3 regions of the Arthrobacter antioxidans genome follow, and region 3 is predicted to be linked to each of the others. Evidence: riboswitches for the same ligand, from Rfam matches in the RefSeq annotation. Region 3 holds a riboswitch; each other region holds the start of a gene.

Region 1 (7,315 bases), 240 kb from region 3:
CAACGCCGACGCCGCGGTGGCCGGGGACAACAGCATCGAGCACGTCCTCGTGGTCCGCCGCACCGGCTCGGACATCAGCTGGACCGACGGCCGCGACGTGTGGTGGCACGACGTCGTCGACACCGCCTCACCGCACCACGAGCCGGAGGCGTTCGACGCCGAGACGCCGCTGTTCATCATGTACACGTCGGGGACCACGGGGAAGCCCAAGGGCCTCGTGCACACCTCGGGCGGGTACCTCACGCAGGCGTCCTGGAGTTTCGAGCACCTCTTCAGCAACCCCGATCCGGCGCTGCGCGGGCAGGACGTCCACTGGTGCACCGCCGACCTCGCCTGGGTCACCGCCCACACCTACGAGCTGTACGGTCCGCTCTCCAACGGGGCCACGCAGGTCCTCTACGAGGGCACACCCAACACGCCCCATCCGGGACGCCACCTCGAGGTCATCGAACGCTACGGCGTCACGAGCTACTACACCGCGCCCACGCTGGTGCGCTCGCTCATGGGCTGGTTCCCGGACGGCGTCCCGTGCTCCTACGACCTCTCGAGCATCCGCGTGCTCGGCACGGTCGGCGAGGCGGTCAACCCCGAGGCGTGGCGCTGGTTCCGCCGGAACCTCGGCCGCGACGAGGTGCCCGTCGTCGACACCTGGTGGCAGTCGGAGACCGGCGCCACCGTGCTCTCCCCCAGCCCCACCGATGCGGACTTCAAGCCGGGGTGCGCCGCCCGCGCGCTGCCCGGGGTCAGCACGCGCATCGTCGACGAGGAGGGCCGTCCCGTCCCGCCGGGCGTGCAGGGCCTGATCGTGGTGGACCGTCACGGCCCGGCCATGGCACGCACCGTCTGGGGCGACCCGCAGCGCTACCTCGACTCCTACTGGCGCACGTTCGCGGCGCAGGGCTGGTTCCTGGCCGGCGACGGCGCACGGTACGACGACGACGGCGACACCTGGATCCTGGGCCGCGTGGACGACGTCATCAACGTCTCGGGCCACCGGCTGTCCACGATCGAGATCGAATCGGCGCTCGTCGCCCACCCGCTCGTCACCGAGGCCGGCGCCTGCCCCGTGCCCGATCCCCTGACAGGTCATGCCATCGCGGCGTTCGTGGTGCTGGCCGCGGGCGCCGATCCGGAGACGGACGTCGCCTCGACGCTCCGCGCCCATGTCGCGACGGCCATCGGGCCGATCGCGCGGCCGTCCGCCGTCGTCGTCGTACCCGACGTGCCGAAGACGCGCTCCGGGAAGATCATGCGCCGCCTGCTGACGCAGCTCTACGAGGGCTCAGCGCTCGGGGACACCACCTCCCTGCAGAACGAAGGGTGCATCCCGGGGATCCAGGACGTACTGTCCCGCCGGTGATGCGCCCTGGGGCGACCCGGCGTTAAAGGAAGGAAGCGGCAGGGGCCCCGTCCAAGCGCCTGCCGCTTCCCGCGTGTGGTTCGTTCCGGTGTCAGCCAGCGACCCGGACGAAGGAGGCTCCCGGGAGGTCCGAGAGGGAGTGCTTCATGGTGAGGTTCGCGCCGTTCATGCCGCTGCTGATGACCTGGCCGCCGCCGGCGTAGATCGCGACGTGACCGCCGGTGATGACGAGGTCACCCGGAGCCGGGGTGCCCACGGTGGAGCCGAACCGGAAGAACTGCGAGGGCCCGAGATCGCCTACGGCGATGCCCGCGGCGCGCAGCGCCTTCTCGACCAGGATGGTGCAGTCCTGGACGGCACCGGCGGCGAGCTGTGACTGGGCGGAAGCCAGGAGGGTACCGCCGGCGCTGCCGGAGGTCGCGATCGGCGTGATGTCGGCGGAGGCCAGGTGCACGCCCGGGGCCGGAGCCGTGGACACGGCCGGAGCGGGGGCGACAGCAGCGGCCTGCTGGACCGGCGCCGCGGGAGCAGCCGCCACGAACGCCGCGGGCGCGGCGACGGGCACCGACACCGTCCGGGCCGGAGCCGCAGCGGCACCGCCGGTGGGGATGGTGATGGTGTCGCCGGGGAAGATGATCGATGCGACGGACAGGCCGTTCGCCGTGAGGACCGCGGTCAGGTCCACGCCATAGCGTGCCGAGACGGCGCCCAGGGTGTCACCCGCGACGACGGTGTGCGTCGTCGCTGCGGCACCGGCGGCCGGTGCTGCGACGGCCGCGGGGGCCGTCGTCGTGCCCTGCTCGGTGTACTCACCGGCGTGGGCGGTGCCCACGGCGCCGAGCGCGAGGCCCGAGGTGACGGCGGCGATCGCGACGGGGCGGCCTACGGCGGTGGCGTGAGCCTTGGCGGCGCGGGACAGGCCCTGCAGCGCGAGACTGCCGTCGACGTCGGCACGGTGGCGCGCTGAAGAAATGTTTCGTGACATGGTTCTATACCTCTCCCATGCCTGCGGGGTGAGCTGTCGGGTTCGGATGGGAGTCACCCGGCCGCGCACATCACCCGTGGGTGATGTGGTGCGGCTTAACCCCGAGGGCGCCTGCAGGGTCTCCTGCGCGCCCGGTGGAACTAGTGGTTCCCCCGTCCCTGCCTTTCGTGGTTGCGAACGAGTCCGGGACGACGGCAGGGCTCGGCAATCCGTCCAGGAGCGCCCCACGGTCGCGGAAGCACGTGCTGACCATACCTAACAGCAGTCACTTCTGTCACATTTGAATAACAGGAGGTGAAGTGCGCCTCAGCCGCGCAGCGCCCGCCAGCGACGGAGGGCGAAGACCGTCCCGGCTGCACTGAGCGAGAGCAGCACCGCCTGCTGGACGTAGAACCAGTCCGTGGCCGCCGTTCCGAGGCCGCCCAGGGCCACGAGGATGCTGCTGGCCAGCGTGAGCGTCAGCGCGGCGCCGACGTACCAGAGCGTCTGCCACAGCTTGCGGTCCTGCGCCCGGCTTGCCGATCTCCATTCCTCCATCCCTCCAGCCTAGGTCGCCGCAACCCCTGCCTCACACGGGGACACATGGTTTGGTTCTGCACCCGCCCGGTGTCAGACTCGATCCGACCATCCCGAGCGGCCGAGAGATCTGGCTCACTGACGCCGCAGCAACCCTGGCCTCCGCGTCCCCGCGCCGGCATGAGGGTGCTACTGCCAGAACGATGGAGGGAACCATGAGCATCGTCCCAGCCGCCTGCGGCACCCACCCCGACCTCCGACCCACCGTCGCAGTGTCCGAATCCAGCAAGGCAGGTGCCTGATGGCAGAACGTTCCTTCGGTTTCCGCACGCGCGCACTGCACGCGGGCGGCACGCCCGACGCCACCCACGGGGCCCGGGCGGTCCCGATCTACCAGACGACGTCCTTCGTGTTCAAGGACACCAACGACGCCGCCAACCTCTTCGCGCTGCAGAAGTACGGCAACATCTACTCGCGGATCGGCAACCCCACGGTCGCCGCGTTCGAGGAGCGCATCGCCTCCCTCGAGGGCGGGATCGGGGCGGTGGCGACGGCGTCGGGCATGAGCGCGGAGTTCATCACCTTCGCGGCGCTCTGCCAGGCCGGGGACCACATCGTCGCGGCCTCCCAGCTGTACGGCGGCACCGTCACCCAGCTCGACGTCACGCTGCGCCGGTTCGGGATCGAGACCACCTTCGTCCCCGGGACGGACCCCGCGGACTACGCGGCCGCCATCCGGGACAACACCAAGGCGGTCTACGCCGAGGTGATCGCGAACCCTTCCGGCGAGATCGCCGACCTCGCGGGCCTTGCGAAGGTCGCCCACGACGCCGGCGTCCCGTTCATCGTCGACTCCACGCTGAGCACGCCCTACCTGGTGCGCCCCATCGAGCACGGCGCGGACATCGTCATCCACTCGGCCACCAAGTTCATCGGCGGGCACGGCACCACGCTCGGTGGCGTGATCGTGGAGAGCGGCCGGTTCGACTGGGGCAACGGCAAGTTCCCCATGATGACCGAACCCGTGCCGTCCTACGGCAACATCCAGTGGTGGGCGAACTTCGGGGAGTACGGGTTCCTGACCAAGCTGCGCACCGAGCAGCTCCGCGACATCGGGCCCTCCCTCTCGCCGATGTCCGCCTTCCAGCTCCTGCAGGGGGTCGAGACCCTCGCGCAGCGCCTGGACGAACACCTCGAGAACGCCCTGGCCGTCGCCGAGTGGCTGCAGGCAGATCCGCGGGTGGAATACGTCAACTACGCCGGGCTCCCCACCCATGCGCATCATGAGCGGGCGAAGACCTACCTGCCGCAGGGCCCCGGCTCCGTGTTCAGCTTCGGCATCAGGGGCGGCCGCAGGGCGGGCCAGAAGTTCATCGAGTCGCTGCAGCTCGCCTCGCACCTCGCGAACGTGGGCGACTCCCGCACCCTCGTGATCCATCCGGGCTCGACGACGCACCAGCAGCTCTCGGCCGAGCAGCTCGCCGCGGCGGGCGTCCCCGAGGACCTCGTGCGCATCTCCGTGGGGCTGGAGGACCTCGAGGACATCCTCTGGGACCTGGACCAGGCCCTGGACATCGCGGTGAACGCCTCCGACGCCGGGTTCGAGGACCTGCCGCAGGAAGCGGCCGGGGAGAACGACGACGACGCGTCGGCGACACGGGCAGTGGGAGTGGGAGCATGAGCGGCAGCACCGGCAACACGACACCCGAACGGACCTGGGAGGGGCCGTCGGCGCCCGCACGGCTGAACCTACTGAGGAGCGCGCGGTCGGTGGCGATCGTCGGCGCGTCGGACAAGCCCTCGCGCGCGTCCTACTTCGTCGCGACCTACCTGCAGTCCTCCTCCCCCTACCGCCTGTACTTCGTGAACCCGGTGGCGAAGGAGATCCTCGGCCAGCCGGCCTACGCGTCGCTGAAGGACCTGCCCGAGGTGCCCGACGTCGTCGACGTGTTCCGCAAGCACGACGACCTGCCCTCGGTGCTGCAGGACGCGCTCGACGTCGGCGCGAGAACGCTCTGGCTGCAGCTGGGGTCCTGGCACGAGGACGTGGCGCGCGACGCCGAAGCCGCAGGCCTGGACGTGGTGATGGACCGCTGCATCAAGATCGAGCACGCACGCTTCCACGGCGGGCTCAACCTCGCCGGGTTCAACACCGGCGTCATCTCCTCCAAGCGGCAGCTCACCTCCTAGCGGAGGCCCGGCAGCCCGGCGGGATCATCCGACGCCGGGACGGGGCCGGGCACGAACGTCGCCTCCTCCGCGCCGGGCTCCCAGGGGTACAGCCGGTCGGGGTCCCCGGTGACGGGCGCGGACGGGACCTGCCCGGGACCGGCCGCGGGCGCGAGGAGCCACGCCCAGCCCTGCGGCGCGGGAACAGCCCGCCCGTCAGCGGACGGGCCGCTCCCCCGCGGGGCGGCAGCAGGACCGGCCGGAGCCCCCGGCGCGGCCTGCTTCAGCTGCCGGACCTCGGGACCCCGGCCGCCCGCCTTCGCGGTCCCGTTCCCGGGCACCGGACCGCCTGCCGTGCCCGTGCCGGGGACGGAGCCGTCCGCCTTCCCCTGCCCGGGGGCCGGACCGATCCCCTTCCCCTCGCCTGTGGCCGGGTCGACCGGCTTTCCGTTCCCTGCGGCCGGACCGCCTGCCTGTCCGTTCCCGGGGACCGCAGTCCCCGGAGCCCGGCCTCCCGGCACAGTGCTCCCGGGCGCCGGGCTTCCCGGCGCAGTCTGGGAGCGACGCTCGCGTCCGGGCGCCGGCGCGGATCCCGCCGGCCCCACGGGCGACGCCGCGGCCGGGGGGACCGCGGCCGGGGGCGCCTCCGCAGCAGGAGTCCCGGCGGGGGGCGCCTGGCGCGCGGGAGGGACTGCAGCGGGTGGACCCGCAGCGGCCGGCGCATCCGGGGCGGCACCCGGAGGGGTGTGCTCCGGACCGGACGGACCGGGGCCTGCCGGACCACGCGGCACCGCATGGTCCGCGGACGGACCGGCGTCCGCCACGGAGGGACCGGCATCGGCCGAGCGGCCCACCTCCGCCGCGGCCGACGGCGCCGGAACCGGCTCCGCGAGCGACCGGGCCGGGGCCTCCGCGGACGGGGCGACGACGGGCCCTCCGCCGTCGTCGGGCCCCGCCGGTGCGCCGGGAAGCGGGTGCGCCCGGTCGGCGCTGTCCCGGATGCTGAAGCGTGCCATCGACTCGACGGCCTCGGCGAGGCCGTCGGTGAGAGCGGTGCCGGCCGCGACGCCGGACATCCCGACGCCCATGGACACGGCCAGCGCTCCACCGATGAAGGTGATACGCCGCTTGTTGCGGCGGCCCGACGGCGCCCTGCCGCCGTCGGCCATCAGCTGGGCGAGTTCGGCGGTCACCTCGGGCGCGGGTCCCGCCCCGAGGGTGCGGATGGTCTCCACGGCGCGCACGAGGGCGGGGTCGTCGGCAACGCCGGCCTCGTCGAGGAGGAGCCGTACGGCGTCCGGCGTCTCACGTCCAGTCATAGCGCTTCCGATTCATTGGGTTGAACGAGGTCCTTCAGCCTGAGCAGTCCCCGCCGCTGCAGCTGCTTCACCGATCCTGCGGACTTCCCGAGGATCTCGGCGACCTGGTCGATCGGCAGCTCCGCCACGATGCGCAGGAGGATGACCTCGCGCTGCTCGGTGCTGAGCTGCTCGAGCAACCCCCCTGCCACGTCGAGGTTGCCGAGCGCCACCGCCTCCGCGGAGTCCGTGGTCCGGGTATCGCCGTCGACCTCGTAGCCCACCAGCACGGGCGCCCGCGTCCTCCTGCGCACCTCGTCCACGTAGCGCGCGTGCGCGACCGAGAAGGTGAACGTGCGCAGCCCGGGAAGCCCTCCGGTCACCGACTCGAGCCTGGAGAAGACCGCGAGGAAGACTTCCTGGGTGAGGGCCTCCGGGTCCTCGGACCCGCGCCCCGCGAAGTATCCCAGCACGGCCGGGCTCAGCGACCGATAGATCAGGGACAGGGCCGCCGGCTCGCCTGTCTGCGCGCGGACGAGCGCATCAGCAGGCAGCGTTGAGACCACGTTCCATCTGTTCCTTGTTCGAGCGGCACGGCGTGACCATCGTAGCCGTGGCCTCCCGACCGGGCGGAGAGCCCTTCCTGCGGGTGCAAAAAAGGCCGCACCGAGGCCCGTTGGGGGATAGGCCTCGGTGCGGCGCTTTCACTGGGGTAATCGACCGGGAGGCGGGGAAAGTTACGCCCGGGCCGTCTTTTCCAGGATTTCTTCTGCGGAGCCCTACTTCAGCGCGTTCGAGGCGCGCCGCTTGTTGAACACGTCGAACCCGACGGCGAGCAGGAGCACCATGCCCTTGATGAACTGCTGGACGTCGATCCCCACCCCGAGCAGGGACATTCCGTTGTTGAGCACGCCCATGATCAGGCCGCCGGTGATGGCCCCGATCACTGTTCCCACGCCGCCGGTCACCGCCGCGCCGCCGATGAAC
Region 2 (7,315 bases), 1.7 Mb from region 3:
ACCTCGAGCCGTCCGTCGCCGTGAAGATCCACCACTCCCTCGGCCTCCCCTCCTCGGCCCTGAACTTCGACCTGGCGAACGCCTGCCTCGGGTTCGTCAACGGCATGACCCTCGCCGCGAACATGATCGATTCGGGGCAGATCAAGTACGCCCTGATCGTCGCGGGCGAGGACGCCCAGAAGACCCAGGAAGCCACGTTCCGGCGGCTCAACCGGGAGGACTCGACGCGCCAGGACTTCCTCAGCGAGTTCGCGACCCTCACCCTCGGGTCCGGGGCGGCCGCCGCCGTCCTCGGCCCTGCGGATCTGCACCCGGGTTCGCACCGCCTCCTCGGCGGTGTCTCCCGCGCCGGAACCGAGCACCACGAACTCTGCGTCGGCGGGATCGACGGCATGTACACCGACACCAAGGGCCTGCTGGAAGGCGGCCTGGACCTCGTGGTCACCGCGTGGCACGAGGCGCAGGCGGACGGCTGGGCCTGGGACTCCATGGACCGCTACGTCACCCACCAGGTCTCCAACTCCTACACCAACGCGATCATCAAGGCCGTGGACCTCGAGCGCGAGCGGGTCCCCATCACCTTCCCGCACTGGGGCAACGTGGGTCCGGCGTCCCTGCCCATGACCCTCGCCCAGGAAGCCGACTCCCTGCGGTCCGGGGACCGCGTCCTGTGCCTCGGCGTCGGGTCCGGACTGAACACATCGATGATGGAGATTGCGTGGTAGCACTCCCCGGCGTCGACCCCTCCTGGTCGACGTACCTCGACGTGCCCTCCACCAGCGCGGCGGACCGCCCCGGCACCAGCCATCGCTGGCACTACCTCGACAACGGCGCCGACCTCGAGGACGGCGCTGTCCGGGGGACGCTGCTCTGCGTGCACGGCAACCCCACCTGGTCCTACCTCTGGCGGACCTACCTGGCCGCCGGCCGGGCCGCGGGCTGGCGCGTCATCGCCGTGGACCAGCTCGACATGGGCTACTCCGAGCGGACAGGCGTGTTCCGGCGGCTGGCCGACCGCATCACCGATCTCGAGGACTTCGTCGCCGCCGTCGGGCCGACCGGCCCCGTGGTCACCGTGGGGCACGACTGGGGCGGCGTCGTCAGCCTCGGCTACGCCCACCGGAACCGGGAGGACCTGGCCGGTGTCATCCTCACCAACACCGCCATCCACCAGGACCCGGACCGTCGTATTCCCGCGCCGCTCCGGCTCGCCCTCGCCCCGGGCGTCCACGGCCTCGGCACCCGGACCACCAGCGCGTTCCTCGACGTGACCCTGGCCCTCGCCCGGCCCGCCCTGTCCCCGGATGTGCGCCGTGCCTTCAGGGACCCGTACCGCACCGCCGCCGACCGGCAGGGCATCGCGCACTTCGTCTCGGACATCCCCGCGGATCCCTCGCACCCCAGCTACGAGGCCCTGACCGCGACGGCCGAGGGGATCAGGAGCCTCGAGGTCCCCGTGCTCATGATGTGGGGACCGCACGACCCGATCTTCTCGGACCCCTACCTGGAGGACCTCGCCCGGCGTCTCCCCCACGCGGACATCCACCGCTTCGAACGTGCGAGCCACCTCGTGCAGGAGGACGCCGACACGGCGTCGACGGCCATGCAGTGGCTGGCCGAACGGTCGGTGGGACACCCCGCACCCTCCAGCGACGTCCCGTCCCGCGAGGAAGGCGCCTCTGCTGGCGGGGCCCCGTACGTCCCGCTCGGCCAACGGCTCACCGACCTCGCCGCCGGACCGGACGCCGCACGGACCGCCGTCGCGCAGATGCAGCCCGCCGGCCCGCCGCGGACCCTGTCCTGGCGGGACCTCGCCGACGACGTCTCCGCCGTCGCCGCCGGCCTGACCGCGCTCGGTTACGGTCCCGGCAGCCGGGTCAGCCTCCTCGTCCCGCCCGGCGTGGACCTGACCGTGCTCATCTACGCCTGCCTGCGCATCGGCGCCGTGATCGTCGTCGCGGACGCCGGCCTCGGCGCGCGTGGCCTCAGCCGCGCCGTGAAGGGGTCCGCGCCCGACGTCGTCATCGGCATCGAGCGCGCCCTCGTCGCGGCCCGCGCCTTCGGGTGGCCCGGACGCCGGATCAGCGCCTCTCCCCTGCCCGCGGCCACGCGCCGGGCGCTGCGCGTGGAGGCCTCGCTCAACGACCTGCGCGCCGCACGGCCCGCGGCGTCCGTCGTGGAGGCGCCGCCCGCCGATGCCGACGCCGCCATCCTCTTCACCTCCGGCTCCACGGGACCGGCGAAGGGCGTCGTCTACACGCACCGGCAGCTCTCCGCCATGCGGGACGCCGTCGCGGCGACCCTGGGACTCGGCGAGGGGGCCTCGCTCGTCGCGGGCTTCGCCCCGTTCGCGCTGCTCGGACCGGCCCTCGGAGCGACGTCGGTCACGCCGGCCATGGATGTCACAGCCCCGCGGACGCTGACCGCGCAGGCACTGGCCGACGCCGCGGACGCGATCGACGCGACGGTCGTCTTCGCGTCACCGGCAGCCCTGCGCAACGTGCTCGCTACCGCCGGTGCGCTCACCGACGCGGGCAGGACGGCCCTCGGCCGGATCTCACTGCTGCTCTCGGCCGGGGCGCCGATCCCCGTCCCGCTCCTCGAAGCGGTACAGGACCTCGTGCCGTCCGCCACCCTGCACACGCCCTACGGCATGACGGAGTCCCTCCTCGTCGCGGACATCGACCTCGCGGGCATCCGACGCGCCGCGACTGCCGCGCGGGACGGTCTCGACGGCGCCGGCGGCGGGGTGTGCGTCGGCCTCCCGGTGCACGGCGCCCGCGTCGCCGTCAGCCCGCTCGACGCCGACGGCGCCGCGACGCGCGAGGCGACCACGGCGCCGGGGCGGACCGGCGAGATCCTCGTGGACGCCCTCCATGTCAAGGACCGCTACTTCCGGCTGTGGAGGACGCAGCACGAGTCCACCCAGACTCCCCCGTGGCACCGCACCGGCGACGTCGGCCATTTCGACGCCGACGGGCGCCTCTGGGTCGAGGGCCGGCTCGGCCACATCATCACGGCGGCCTCCGGCGTCCTGACGCCCGTCGCCCTCGAGCAGTCCCTGGAGACGATCGACGGCGTCCGGCTGGCGGCCCTCGTGGGCGTGGGCCCCGCGGGCACGCAGGCCGTGGTCGCGGTCCTCGAGACGGACGCCGCGGGGCGGCGCCCTGCCCTGGCCGATGCTCCGGTCGCGGAGGCGGCACGCTCCGCCGCGCTGGGGCACGGTGTCGACCTCGCCGCGGTCGTCGCCGTCCCCGCGCTCCCGGTGGACATCCGGCACAACGCCAAGATCGACCGCACGCGCATCGCGCAGTGGTGCGGCCGGTTCCTCTCCGGTGCCCGCGCGGGGTCCCTGTGACCGTCCTCGTCACCGGTGCCAGCGGGATGCTGGGGCGCACCGTCGCCGAGCACCTCGTCGCCGCCGGGGAGGACGTCCGGTGCCTGCAGCGGCGCCCCTCCGGGGTATCCGGTGCGCAGGACGTCCTCGGATCGATCACGGATGCCGCGGCCGTCGCCGCCGCGGTGCAGGACTGCCGCGCCGTGATCCACCTCGCGGCGAAGGTCTCCTTCACCGGGGTGCCCGCCGAGTTCGAGCGCACCAACGTGGACGGGACGCGGATCCTGCTGGACGCCGCCCGCGCGGCCGGGGTCACCGACGTCGTCCATGTGTCCTCGCCGTCCGTCGCGCACGACGGCTCGTCGCTGGTCGGGGCTCCCTCCGGTCCGGCGGACCCGGCACACGCCCGCGGCGACTACGCCCGTACCAAGGCCGCGGCCGAGGTGCTCGCCCTGGCCCGTTCGACGCCGTCGTTCCGCGTCGCCGCGATCCGGCCGCACATCGTGTGGGGTCCCGGCGACACCCAGCTGGTGGAACGCGTGATCGAGCGCGCCCGTCACGGTCGTCTTCCCCTGCTCGACGGCGGGACCGCCCTGATCGATACCACCTACGTGGACAATGCGGCGTCGGCCATCGTCGCGTGCCTGCGGCGGATGGACGCGGCACAGGGCCAGGCGCTGGTCGTCACCAACGGCGAGCCCCGCCCGATCGCCGAGCTGCTCGGCGGGATCTGCCGTGCCGGCGGGGTGGAGCCGCCCGCCCGGTCCGTGCCGGGAGTGCTTGCCCGCGGTGCCGGTTCCCTGATCGAGCGGGCCTGGCTCCGGCTCGGCAGGACGGACGAACCCCCCATGACCCGCTTCCTGGCGGAGCAGCTGTCGACCGCGCACTGGTTCGACCAGCGGCACACGCGCAGCGTGCTCGACTGGAGCCCGTCCGTGAGCATCGACGAAGGGCTCGAGCGCCTGGCGGCGTACTACCGCTGAGGCTCCGGCTTCCCTCGTTTTCTCGTGCGCCCGATGGTGCGCGCACACCCATACGCGTCAGGCACACCTATCTGCCCTGATTGCGCAGCTGTGGTGGGTCCTGCCGTCGACAACCCGCCACACGTGCACAACGAGCATGCTCCGGGCGCCGTCGACGCCTCCGGCTTGCCGTGGAACGCGGAAGGACGGGATGCGTGATGCATCCCGTCCTTCTGACCGTCCGACTGGTGTCGCCGACCATGGGCCGGCGGCTCAGTTAGCGGGTGTAGTAACCATCCACCGACATGGCGTTGACCGAGTGGACGAGGGTACCCTGCGAGGAGTTCAGGGCGCTGACCATCTGGCCGTCGCCGAGGTAGATCCCCACGTGGCTGCCGCCGTTCTGGCTCACCAGGTCACCCGGCTGGGGGTTGCTGGTGGGCGTCATGGCAGCGAACTGGGCCCAGGTGGTGCGGGGCAGGTCGATGCCGTTCTGGGCGTAGGCCCACTGCACGAAGGCCGAGCAGTCCCAGGCACCGAAGGCGGTTCCGCCGTACACGTAGCCCGATCCAACGCCCTGCATCGCCGTTCCGACGACGCCGCCGCCGGCCACCGGAGTGATCGACGCGGCGGACTGGAGGCTGACACCGGGGGTGGCTGCCGGAGCGGGGGCTGCGGCAGGCGCAGCGGGTGCTGCGGCCGGAGCGGGTGCTGCGGCGGGCAGTGCGACGATCGACGCCGACTGCGCGGAGTACTGCGCAGGAGCAGCCGAACCGCCGAGGGAGATCGACTGGCCGGGGTAGATGACCGAGGCGCTGCCGAGCCCGTTGGCTGCGAACAGCACGTCGACGCTCAGACCGTGCATCGCGGCGATGGAGCCGAGCGTGTCGCCGGCCTGGACGGTGTGGGTGCCCGCGGCAGCAGTGGAGACTGCTGCCGGCTGGGTGGCGACCTCGCCTGCGGCGTTCGCCGGGAGCGATGCGCCGAACATGATTCCGGAAGCAACGGCGACGACGGCGGCAGGCTTGCCGGCGACGGAGGCGCTTGCGGAGACGGCGCGTGATGCCGTGATGAAGGGGTTGATGCGCGTGGGGACGGCCCGGTGGCGCGCGTTATGGCTCTGCTTGGACATGTTGATGCCTTTCCCAATGCCTGCGAAGTTAGCTGTCGGGTTCGGATGGGACATCCGGACGCGCTTTCTGCAAACCACCGTCCCCAGTGCTGGTTTGCGCGTGTCTTTACCCCTAGGACCCGTGATCGAGTCCGCTAGTGGTTCCCCCGCCCCTGTCGAATGTGTAGTACGAACGGTCCGTCCTCATCGACAGGGTTAGGCAGTGTGAGGATGGGCGCCCATCCGTTGTGGATCGGACGCGAGACCAACCGTACCGGCTGCCGACGCCGGTTGTCACATTTAGATCACGAGGGGAAAATCACCTTTTTTTCCCTAACGTCTCAGAACCGTGCATTCCGTGGTCTGGGCTGGCAGTGCGGGCACAGGTAGGAGGACCTGTTCATGAAGGATTCGCGGCGCAACAGCGTGGTCCTGCCCTCGGAGGCGCACCGTCGGCAGGGCCGGCCCTCCCGCCCGTAGGCCTCCAGATCGCGGGCGAAATAGCCCGACGCACCGTTCACGTTGACGTACAGGGAGTCGAAGCTGGTGCCGCCGGCCGCCAGCGCCCGGTGCATCACCGAGGTGACGGCGTCGAGGATGCGCTGCGTGTCGGGTCGTCGCAGGGTGTCCGTGGGCCGCGCATAGTGGAATCTGGCCGCCCAGAGCGCCTCGTCGGCATAGATGTTGCCGATCCCCGAGACGAGCCCCTGGTCGAGGAGCGCGCGTTTGAGGCCCGTCCTGCGGCCGCGGAGACGCTCGTGGAAGGAGGCTGCGGAGAATCCGGGGTCGAGGGGATCGCGCGCGATGTGCGCCGCCTGGTGGGGTACGAGCGGGAGGTCGGAGATGCCGAGCCCGCCGGGCAGTCCGTCCGGCGTCGGCTCCAGGTCGGCCACGAACATGCCGCCGAAGATCCGCTGGTCGACGAATCGCAGCTCACCCGGCAGGGCGGCGCCCTCGTCGTCGACCGCCGGGGAGAGCGCGAGGCGGACCTTCAGGTGCTTCTCCAGGGGCGCGTCGGGGTCCTCGACCAGGAGCTGTCCGCTCATCCCGAGGTGTGCCATGAGGGCTACGTGGGGGCGACCACCGGGCCGGCCTGCGTCCTCGAGCGTCATCCAGAGGAACTTCCCCCGGCGCACCACGTCGCGCACACGGGCCCCCGCGAGGTTGCCGACGAAGTCCTCGACGCCGTCGACGTGCCGCCGGAGCGACCGGGGATCCAGGACCTCCACGGAGTCGATGACGCGTCCCGCCACCCAGCGCGCGAGGCCGCGACGGACGACCTCGACCTCGGGGAGTTCAGGCACTCAGGGTCCGTCGGGTGACGCGGGGGTGCCGGTGCTGTCGGCGTCGGCGGGACCGCCCGGCAGCAGTGGGTCCAGCGGCACCGCGAGGGTCTTCCACGAGGCGGCCGCAGCCGCCTGCTCGGCTTCCTTCTTCGAATTGCCGCACCCGGAGCCGTACTCCGTGCCACCGATCAGCAGGCGTGCCGTGAACGTCCGGGCGTGGTCCGGGCCCGTCCCGTCGACCCGGTAGTCGATGGTGCCGAGCCGCCGGGCAGCCGCCGTTTCCTGGATGCGGGTCTTCCAGTCGGTCCCCTCGCCGAGCACCGCCGCATCGAGCAGCAGCGGCCCGATCAGCCGCATGACCATGGCGCGCGCCGTCTCGATGCCGTGGCTGAGGTAGGCGGCCCCGATGACGGCCTCCATGGTGTCCGCCAGGATCGAGGCCTTGTCGCGTCCGTTCGTCAGCTTCTCCCCCTGGCCCAGCAGCACGTAGCTGCCGAGGTCCAGGGTGCGGGCCACCCCGGCCAGCGCCCTGGTGCTGACGACGGCGGAGCGCCTCTTGGCGAGGTCGCCCTCGGACAGATCCGGGTGGTCCCGGTACAGGGCATCGGTGACCGCCAGC
Region 3 (7,315 bases):
GCGAGCACGTCCTCGCGACGACCCGTCTGCGCTCCTACCCGGAACTTGGTGATGCGGCGGCGCTGCGTGACCCGGTTCATTCGGTACTCCTTACCTCGGTCCTCTCTCGAGGTTAGTTGACCCCGGGCACTACCCGGCACGTCGGTTTCGCCACAGAAAGCGCGGACACCGTTCCGCTACGCCCGTGGGCCTCCGGGCGGCGCCCACGGCAGTGACAGGGCCTGCACCGGATCGCCGGCCCGGCAGCCCTCCGCGGGGACCACCATCACGCCGTCGGCCGCGGCGAGCCCGCGGAGCATCCCGGAGCGCTGGTGTGTGCTCGGCACGGCACGGCCCGACTCCAGCCTGTAGGGCACCAGGCGGCTCCTCCCCGGCAGCGGGTCGAAGGCGTCTGCCGTCACCACCGGTGAAGGCTCCTCCAGGGAGGACCCGCGCAGGCCCGCGAGGAGGGGCCCGGCAACCGTGATCATGGCCATCATCGCGGCCAGCGGATTGCCGGGGAGCCCCACGAGGAAGCGCCCGTCGGGGAGCCGTGCGAGCAGCGTGGGATGCCCGGGCCGCATGGCGATGCCGTCGATGATCATCTCGGCGCCGACCTCCATGAGTGCCCGGCGGATGTGGTCGGCCATGGAACTGCCGGTCCCGCCCGTGGTGATGAGCACGTCGCCGGACGCCCGGGCGAGGGAGAACTCGTCGGTGGGCTCGGCGCTGATGGCCGCCACGACGTCGTCGAGGTCGTCCTTCGCGCGGCCGGCCACGTCCACATGGCCGCCCAGCATCGCGACGAAGCCGGGCAGTTGGGGACCGAAGGTGTCACGCACCTGGCCCGCGTGCGGCAGCCCGTGCTCGATCACCTCGTCGCCGGTCATGAGCAGCGACACGCGTGGCGCCCGCAGGACGGCGAGGGTGTCGTGGCCGCAGACCGCCGCGAGGGCTATCTGGGCCGGGTTGAGGACCACGCCGGCGGGGATCGCCAGGGAACCCTCCTCCGCCTCCTCACCGGCGGGCCTGACGTGCTCGTCGGGCGACGGCTCGTCGGGGCGCGCGGAATCGTTGCGATCCAGCATGCCTCCGCGGACCGCGCCGCGCTCGGTGCGGAGGATGCCGACGGTGTTCTGCGGCACCACACCGCCCGTCAGGATGAAGGTCGCCTCTCCGGGTGCGAGCGAGACCTCCCCGGAATCGCTGTGCGGGGTCGCCCTGCCGCGCGGGTGCTCCGGCTCGGGGCGGCTCACGAGCGTCCAAAGCGGCGCGCCGTTGACCGCCCAGCCGTCCATCGCGGACGACGCGTAGTGGGGGATGGCCTGCAGCGCGTGCACCGGCTCCGCAAGGGTCTGCCCGAGGGCGTCGGCAAGGGGGACGGTCTGGAACGGCAGGGGTCGCCCGGCGCCGTAGGCCAGGGCACGGGCCGTCGCCCAGTCGGCATTGGTCGCTGCGCCGGCCTCGATCATGCGGTACCGCCTTCCGTCGCGGCCTCCGCGCACAGGGCATCGGCGACGCCCAGTGCCGAGCGCATGGCCACGTCCTCGTCGGCCTGCCCGCTGCCGACGGCGAGACCGGCGGCGTAGCCCGCCACGAACGTCGTCAGGGGCGCGGCGGGGCGCACCACGCCGTGGGCCGCCTTGCCGGCCAGGTCGAGGACGGCGTCGATGTCCACGTCCGTCCCGTCGATCTCGAAGGCGGCGAGCAGCCGTCCGGTCCATTCGTGCAGCAGCTTCTGGCGATCGTCCATGAGCCCTCCGGGAGGTGCTAGGGGACGTCGACTCCCAGGACCCTCGCATCAGCCCAGGTGTCGACGTCGTGCGTTGTGCCCGGCGCAACCGGGACAGGTCTGGTCCTCACACTAGCAAGGAGGCTGCGCATCGACAGGTTGTCGGCGGTCCCGGCGGCGAGGACAGCGTCCACGGCGGCCGCCAGATCATCGCTCCGGTAGAGCGCCGCGAGCGGCTGGGAGCGGCCCCCGTCCACGGCCACGAGCGATGCGCCGTCGTCGCCGGCCGCCTCGGCGAGCAGCACGTCGACGAGCTCGGCGACGCGCGGCATGTCGCAGGCGACGACGGCGCACCAGGGCGCACGGACACCCGTCCCGGCCCGTAGTCCGGCCACGAGCGCCGCCGCCGGTCCGGCGAAGGCCGGCTCCTCCCGTACGAAGGACGGCGCGCCCGGCAGCCCGCGCCACCCGTCGGCCTCGGGCCCCACGACCACCATCTGCCGGGCCTCGGCGAGCGCGGCGCACGTCCGCTCGAGCAGGGTCACGCCCTCCACGACCAGCCCGGCCTTCGGGACGCCGCCGAGCCGGGAGGACCGCCCGCCGGCGAGGATCACGGCGTCGAACGGCGGGCGGGGGGCCTCTCCTGTCCTCACGCGGCGGTCTCCGCGAGGAACTCGCTCCACTGCGGCGCGGGCCTCTCCAGTTCGCGGATCTGCCACTGGGGGCCGCGGGGCGGGCGGGGTACCACCCGCAGGGACCAGCCGAGGCTGGCGAGCGTCTTGTTCCCCTTGGCGTTGTTGCATCGCAGGCAGCAGGCCACGAGGTTCTCCCACGTGTCGCCGCCGCCCCGCGACCTGGGCATCACGTGGTCGATGGTGGACGCCGCCTTCCCGCAGTAGGCGCACTGGTGGTTGTCCCGGCGCAGCACCCCTCGCCTCGTCGCCGTGAAGTCCTGGCGGTAGGGCACTTTCACGTATCTGTTGAGCAGGATCACCGAGGGCCTTCCGAAGACTTCTGCAGGACCGACCACGGGGTCGTCGTCCTCCGCCACGACGCTCGCCTTCCCCGTGAGCACAAGGACCAGCGCCCGGCGGAAGGTGACGACCGCCAGCGGTTCATATCCTGCATTCAGAACGAGAGTGCGCATTCGACGTGCCCCATTGCTGACCTGTCCCCCGCGACCGGGTGCCATCCCGGGATCGGGAGAAGTGCTTCGGATGGACACTGCAAGGGTAAGCCGCACCCGCCCGTCCGCGGAACGCCGGACCGACGACGTGCGGGCTGCTGCTCCTGCCGGCTCCTACCGCGGGACCAACGACAGGAGGACCGGCACGTATGCCGGTCCTCCTGTCCGCGCATCCGTGCGGGTCAGCCGCCCACGCGGATGTACACGCCGCCGGAGCCGAGTTCGGCCGGGGCCACGACAGTGCTGTTGCCGTTGAATCCGCCGTGGATGGCCTGGCCGCCGCCGATGTACACCGCGATGTGGGCCATGCCCATGCCCCCGTCGGCGTAGTAGACCAGGTCGCCGGGGATGGCCTCGCCGGCACTCACCGTGCGGCCGAGGGACAGGTAGCCGGCCGGCCAGCCGTGGAAGTTGATCCCGGCGGCGGCGAGGGAGTTGCTCGCCAGGCGCGTGCAGTCCTGCGTGACGCCGAGCTGGCCCTTCGCGGCGGCGGCGATCGTCGCCGCCTTACCCGAGGAGGGTGCTGGTGCTGGTATGCGCCTCGAGGCCGGGACGATCGTTGCCGCGCGTGTCTCCGCGACGGGCGCCGGGGCGGCCGGGGCGGCCGGTGCCTCGACCGGGGCCGCCACCGCGGGAGCGGCGACGGCGGCAGTGGCAGGTGCTTCCGCGACGGGCGCCTCGACCACGGGGGCCTCCACGACGGGAGCCTCGACGACAGGAGCCTCGACGACGGGCGCTTCCACGACAGGAGCCTCGACGACGGGGGCTTCCACGACGGGAGCCTTCTCGACGACGACCGGCTTGGCCTTCACCTTGACCGGGGTCATGTTGAAGGCCACCACGGTCTTGTCCGAGGCGACGACGGCCGCGCGGGCGGAGGGCAGGGTGAGCTTCGACGCTGCGACGTCGCGCTGGGGCTGGAGGTCGGCGGCGTTGGCAGCGACCCCGCCGGTCAGGACGAGCCCGGATGCGGCGGCGAAGACGGCGGCCTGGCGGCCCATGCCGCCGGCGTTGGTGGACACGGTCCGTGCGAGGACGGAGAAGGCGGCGGCGTTGCGGGCGTCGTCGCGGTGGCGGGCGGCAGGGCGTGAGGACATGAGTGATGACATGAGGGTGTTCTCCAGGTGTGGGGTTCTAGCGGACGCGGACGAAGCCGGCGCCGGGGAGGTCTGAGAGGTTGTGCAGGCCGGTGTTCATGCCGTTGAGGCCACCGCTGACGACCTGGCCGTTGCCGACGTAGATCGCGACATGGCCGCCGGTGATGACGAGGTCACCGGGGGCGGGTGATCCGACGACGGCGCCGAACTGGAAGAACTGACCGGGAGCGAGGTCGCCCACGGACTTACCGACCGAGCGCAGGGCCTTCTCGACCATGGCGGTGCAGTCCTGGGCGACGCCGATCTGTGAGTACGCCGACCCGACCAGGCCGGCGGCGACGCCGGAGGACGGGGCGGGAGCGGGAGCCGGGGCGGGAGCGGGCGCCGGGGCCGCGGGAGCCGCGGCAGCGGCGACGACCGCGGGCGCGGTGGCTGGTGCTGCCATGACCGGAGCGGGGGCTGTGGCGGCGGGGGCTGCGTCCACGGGCGCGGTGGCCGGTGCTGCCACGACCGGAGCGGCCTCGACCGCGGCGACCGGGGCCGGGGCTGCTGCCGGTGGGATCTCCGCGGGAGCTTCCTCGACGACCGGCGCCTCCACCACGGGGGATGCTTCGACGGCCTTCGGGGCGGTCTTCACCTCGACGGCGACGCGGTCGAAGGACACCGTCGCGGTGGACGGCACGGTGACCTCGGCCGTCACGACCCGCTCGATGGCCAGGGCTGCGGAGGACTGCACCTCGCGCTCTGCGCCGACGGACCCCTGGGCCGGCAGGCCGGCGGTGAGGACCAGGCCTGACGCTGCGACGATGACGGCGGCCTGGCGGCCGACGGATCCGGCATTGGATGCGACGGCGGCGGACAGGGCGGTCAGCGGACTGATGTTTCCGGGCGCGCGGTGGCGGCCCGGCGAAGAGCTGGTGGACACGTTGGATTGCCTCTCCCAACGCCTGCGAGGTGAGCTGTCGGATTCGGATGGGAGTCACCCGGCCGCTGCGTGAACAGCGACTTAACCCCAAGGATTTCTTCTCAGAAACCCAGAATTGGTTCCCCCGCCTCTGCCATGCGATGGTGCGGACGGACCTCCGGCAATGGCAGAGCTAGGCGATTTGCAGGAGGGTGCTGGATCTAGAGCGAGTCCGGCACAAATCGAACGCTACAACACAACGCGAGATATGTCACATTCTGATCACGGAACGGTGTGTTTCTGGTGACGAAAGCCTGGGAGGCGGTCAGTCCTCGAGGGAGACGAAGACATGCGAGGCGACCTCGGGCGGCAGTTCGAGGGCCCCCTCGACGCCGGGGACGCGCACCGAGACGTAACCCCCGACCGATTCGAGGGTGAGCCGTGCGCCGGGGCGTAGCCCGCCTTCGTCGAGCTGCGTGAGGAGCTCGGGGTCCACCTGGATGGGCTCGGCGAGGCGCGCGAGCGTGACCTTGCTGCCGGGGGTGTAGGTGGCCATCGCGGACAGCAGCGTGACCACGCCGTCGGTGAACAGCGCCGATTCCACGCCGCCGATCGCCGCCAGCCCGGGGATCGGGTTGCCGTAGGGGGAGTCCGAGGGCTTGCCGAGGAGCTCGTACAGCCGGCGCTCCACGCGCTCGCTCATGACGTGCTCCCAGCGGCACGCCTCGTCGTGCACGTACGCCCAGTCGAGTCCGATCACGTCGCTCAGCAGGCGCTCCGCGAGACGGTGCTTCCTCATCACGCCGGTGGCGCGGCGGCGGCCGGTCTCGGTGAGCTCCAGGTGCCTGTCTCCCGAGACGACCACGAGGCCGTCGCGTTCCATCCGTCCGATGGTCTGGGACACGGTGGGGCCGGAATGGCGCAGCCGCTCGGCGATGCGCGCACGGAGCGCGACGATGTTCTCTTCCTCGAGCTCAAGGATGGTCCGCAGGTACATCTCGGTGGTGTCGATGAGGTCCGTCATGCGGTTCAGCTCCTTGGTGCGGTGCGGGTGCGCGGCTGGACTGCCTCACGCCGGTGAGGGGTGCGGCCATCGGCCCGGCTCCGCCCCACGCCTCCCAAGGTTAACGCATGGCATCAAGCGCCCGGCAATCCCACCCCCGGGCGGCCGGGGCGACTTCCCCGGGGGTTGTTAACAAATGGAGGGCCACCGACCGCTGGGGCAGAATGAAGTCTGAACCCCTGCCGTCCCAGAGCTGGAGCCCCCATGAGCGAGTCGCCCCGCATTCCCGCACACCTCCTCCCCTCGGACGGCCGCTTCGGTGCGGGCCCGTCGAAGGTCAGGAGCGGCCAGATCGACGCCCTCGTCGCGGCCGGCACGTCCCTCCTCGGGACCTCCCACCGCCAGGCCCCGGTCCGCGACCTCGTGGGGCGCATCCGCGATGGGCTCGGCACCTTCTTCGCCGCCCCCGACGGGTACGAGGTGGTCCTCGGCGTCGGCGGTTCGACGGCCTTCTGGGACGTCGCCACCTTCGGCCTCGTCGACCGGAAGGCCCAGCACCTCTCCTTCGGCGAGTTCGGTTCCAAGTTCGCGTCCGCCACCGACAAGGCGCCGTTCCTCGACGCCTCCAGCATCCTCACGAGCGAGCCGGGCACCCGCCCGGACGCGACGGCGGAGGAGGGCGTCGACGTCTACGCCTGGCCGCAGAACGAGACCTCCACCGGGGTGGCGGCACCCGTCCGGCGCGTCGAGGGCGCCGACGACGGCGCGCTCGTCGTCGTCGATGCCACCTCGGCAGCAGGCGGGCTCGACGTCGACGTCGCCCAGGCGGACGTCTACTACTTCGCGCCGCAGAAGAACTTCGCCTCCGACGGCGGCCTGTGGCTCGGCCTCTTCTCCCCCGCCGCACTGGAGCGCGCTGCGCGCATCGCCGCCGGTGACCGGTGGGTCCCGGACTTCCTCAACCTGCAGACCGCCATCGACAACTCGCGCCTCGACCAGACCTACAACACGCCGTCATTGGCGACCCTCGTCACGCTGGAGGCGCAGGTGCGGTGGCTCAACGCGCAGGGCGGCCTGCCCTTCGCGGCGGCCCGGACGGCGGACTCGGCGGGACGGCTGTACCGCTGGGCGGAGGCCTCCCCCGTGGCGAGCCCCTACGTGGCACGCCCCGAGGACCGCTCGAACGTGATCGTGACGGTGGACTTCGACGACGCCGTGGACGCCGCCCGCATCGCCGCGATCCTGCGCGCCAACGGCGTCGTCGACGTCGAGCCGTACCGGAAGCTGGGGCGCAACCAGCTCCGCGTCGCCACCTTCGTGGCGATCGAGCCCGACGACGTCTCGGCCCTCATCGGCTGCATCGACCACGTGGTCGAGAACCTCCTGTAGGTCGGTTCGTCCGGGGACCCGGCCC

The links. Region 3 has a riboswitch for cyclic di-AMP ahead of MWM45_RS02660 (NlpC/P60 family protein). Riboswitches for the same ligand answer to the same signal wherever they lie in the genome.
Region 1: it holds a riboswitch for cyclic di-AMP, as region 3 does, so the genes downstream of both, MWM45_RS01620 (C40 family peptidase) here and MWM45_RS02660 (NlpC/P60 family protein) in region 3, are expected to answer to the same signal.
Region 2: it holds a riboswitch for cyclic di-AMP, as region 3 does, so the genes downstream of both, MWM45_RS10215 (C40 family peptidase) here and MWM45_RS02660 (NlpC/P60 family protein) in region 3, are expected to answer to the same signal.

The regions. Positions count from the first base shown of each region.
Region 1 is NZ_CP095501.1:313,191-320,505, reverse strand. It holds gene acs (acetate--CoA ligase) at 1-1,360, shown strand, start outside; gene MWM45_RS01620 (C40 family peptidase) at 1,452-2,345, opposite strand; cyclic di-AMP (ydaO/yuaA leader) riboswitch at 2,351-2,531, opposite strand; gene MWM45_RS01615 (hypothetical protein) at 2,652-2,882, opposite strand; SAM riboswitch class I at 2,967-3,071, shown strand; gene MWM45_RS01610 (O-acetylhomoserine aminocarboxypropyltransferase/cysteine synthase family protein) at 3,163-4,542, shown strand; gene MWM45_RS01605 (CoA-binding protein) at 4,539-5,051, shown strand; gene MWM45_RS01600 (hypothetical protein) at 5,048-6,349, opposite strand; gene MWM45_RS01595 (RNA polymerase sigma factor) at 6,346-6,894, opposite strand; gene mmsB (multiple monosaccharide ABC transporter permease) at 7,108-7,315, opposite strand, start outside.
Region 2 is NZ_CP095501.1:2,212,984-2,220,298, forward strand. It holds gene MWM45_RS10200 (3-oxoacyl-ACP synthase III) at 1-725, shown strand, start outside; gene MWM45_RS10205 (alpha/beta fold hydrolase) at 719-3,358, shown strand; gene MWM45_RS10210 (NAD-dependent epimerase/dehydratase family protein) at 3,355-4,320, shown strand; gene MWM45_RS10215 (C40 family peptidase) at 4,577-5,431, opposite strand; cyclic di-AMP (ydaO/yuaA leader) riboswitch at 5,435-5,642, opposite strand; gene mutM (bifunctional DNA-formamidopyrimidine glycosylase/DNA-(apurinic or apyrimidinic site) lyase) at 5,752-6,714, opposite strand; gene rnc (ribonuclease III) at 6,715-7,315, opposite strand, start outside.
Region 3 is NZ_CP095501.1:550,295-557,609, reverse strand. It holds gene fdhD (formate dehydrogenase accessory sulfurtransferase FdhD) at 1-80, opposite strand, end outside; gene MWM45_RS02685 (molybdopterin molybdotransferase MoeA) at 177-1,451, opposite strand; gene MWM45_RS02680 (DUF6457 domain-containing protein) at 1,448-1,732, opposite strand; gene mobA (molybdenum cofactor guanylyltransferase) at 1,750-2,364, opposite strand; gene MWM45_RS02670 (HNH endonuclease) at 2,361-2,858, opposite strand; gene MWM45_RS02665 (NlpC/P60 family protein) at 3,080-4,006, opposite strand; gene MWM45_RS02660 (NlpC/P60 family protein) at 4,032-4,919, opposite strand; cyclic di-AMP (ydaO/yuaA leader) riboswitch at 4,925-5,092, opposite strand; gene MWM45_RS02655 (iron-dependent transcriptional repressor DtxR) at 5,224-5,922, opposite strand; gene serC (phosphoserine transaminase) at 6,166-7,290, shown strand.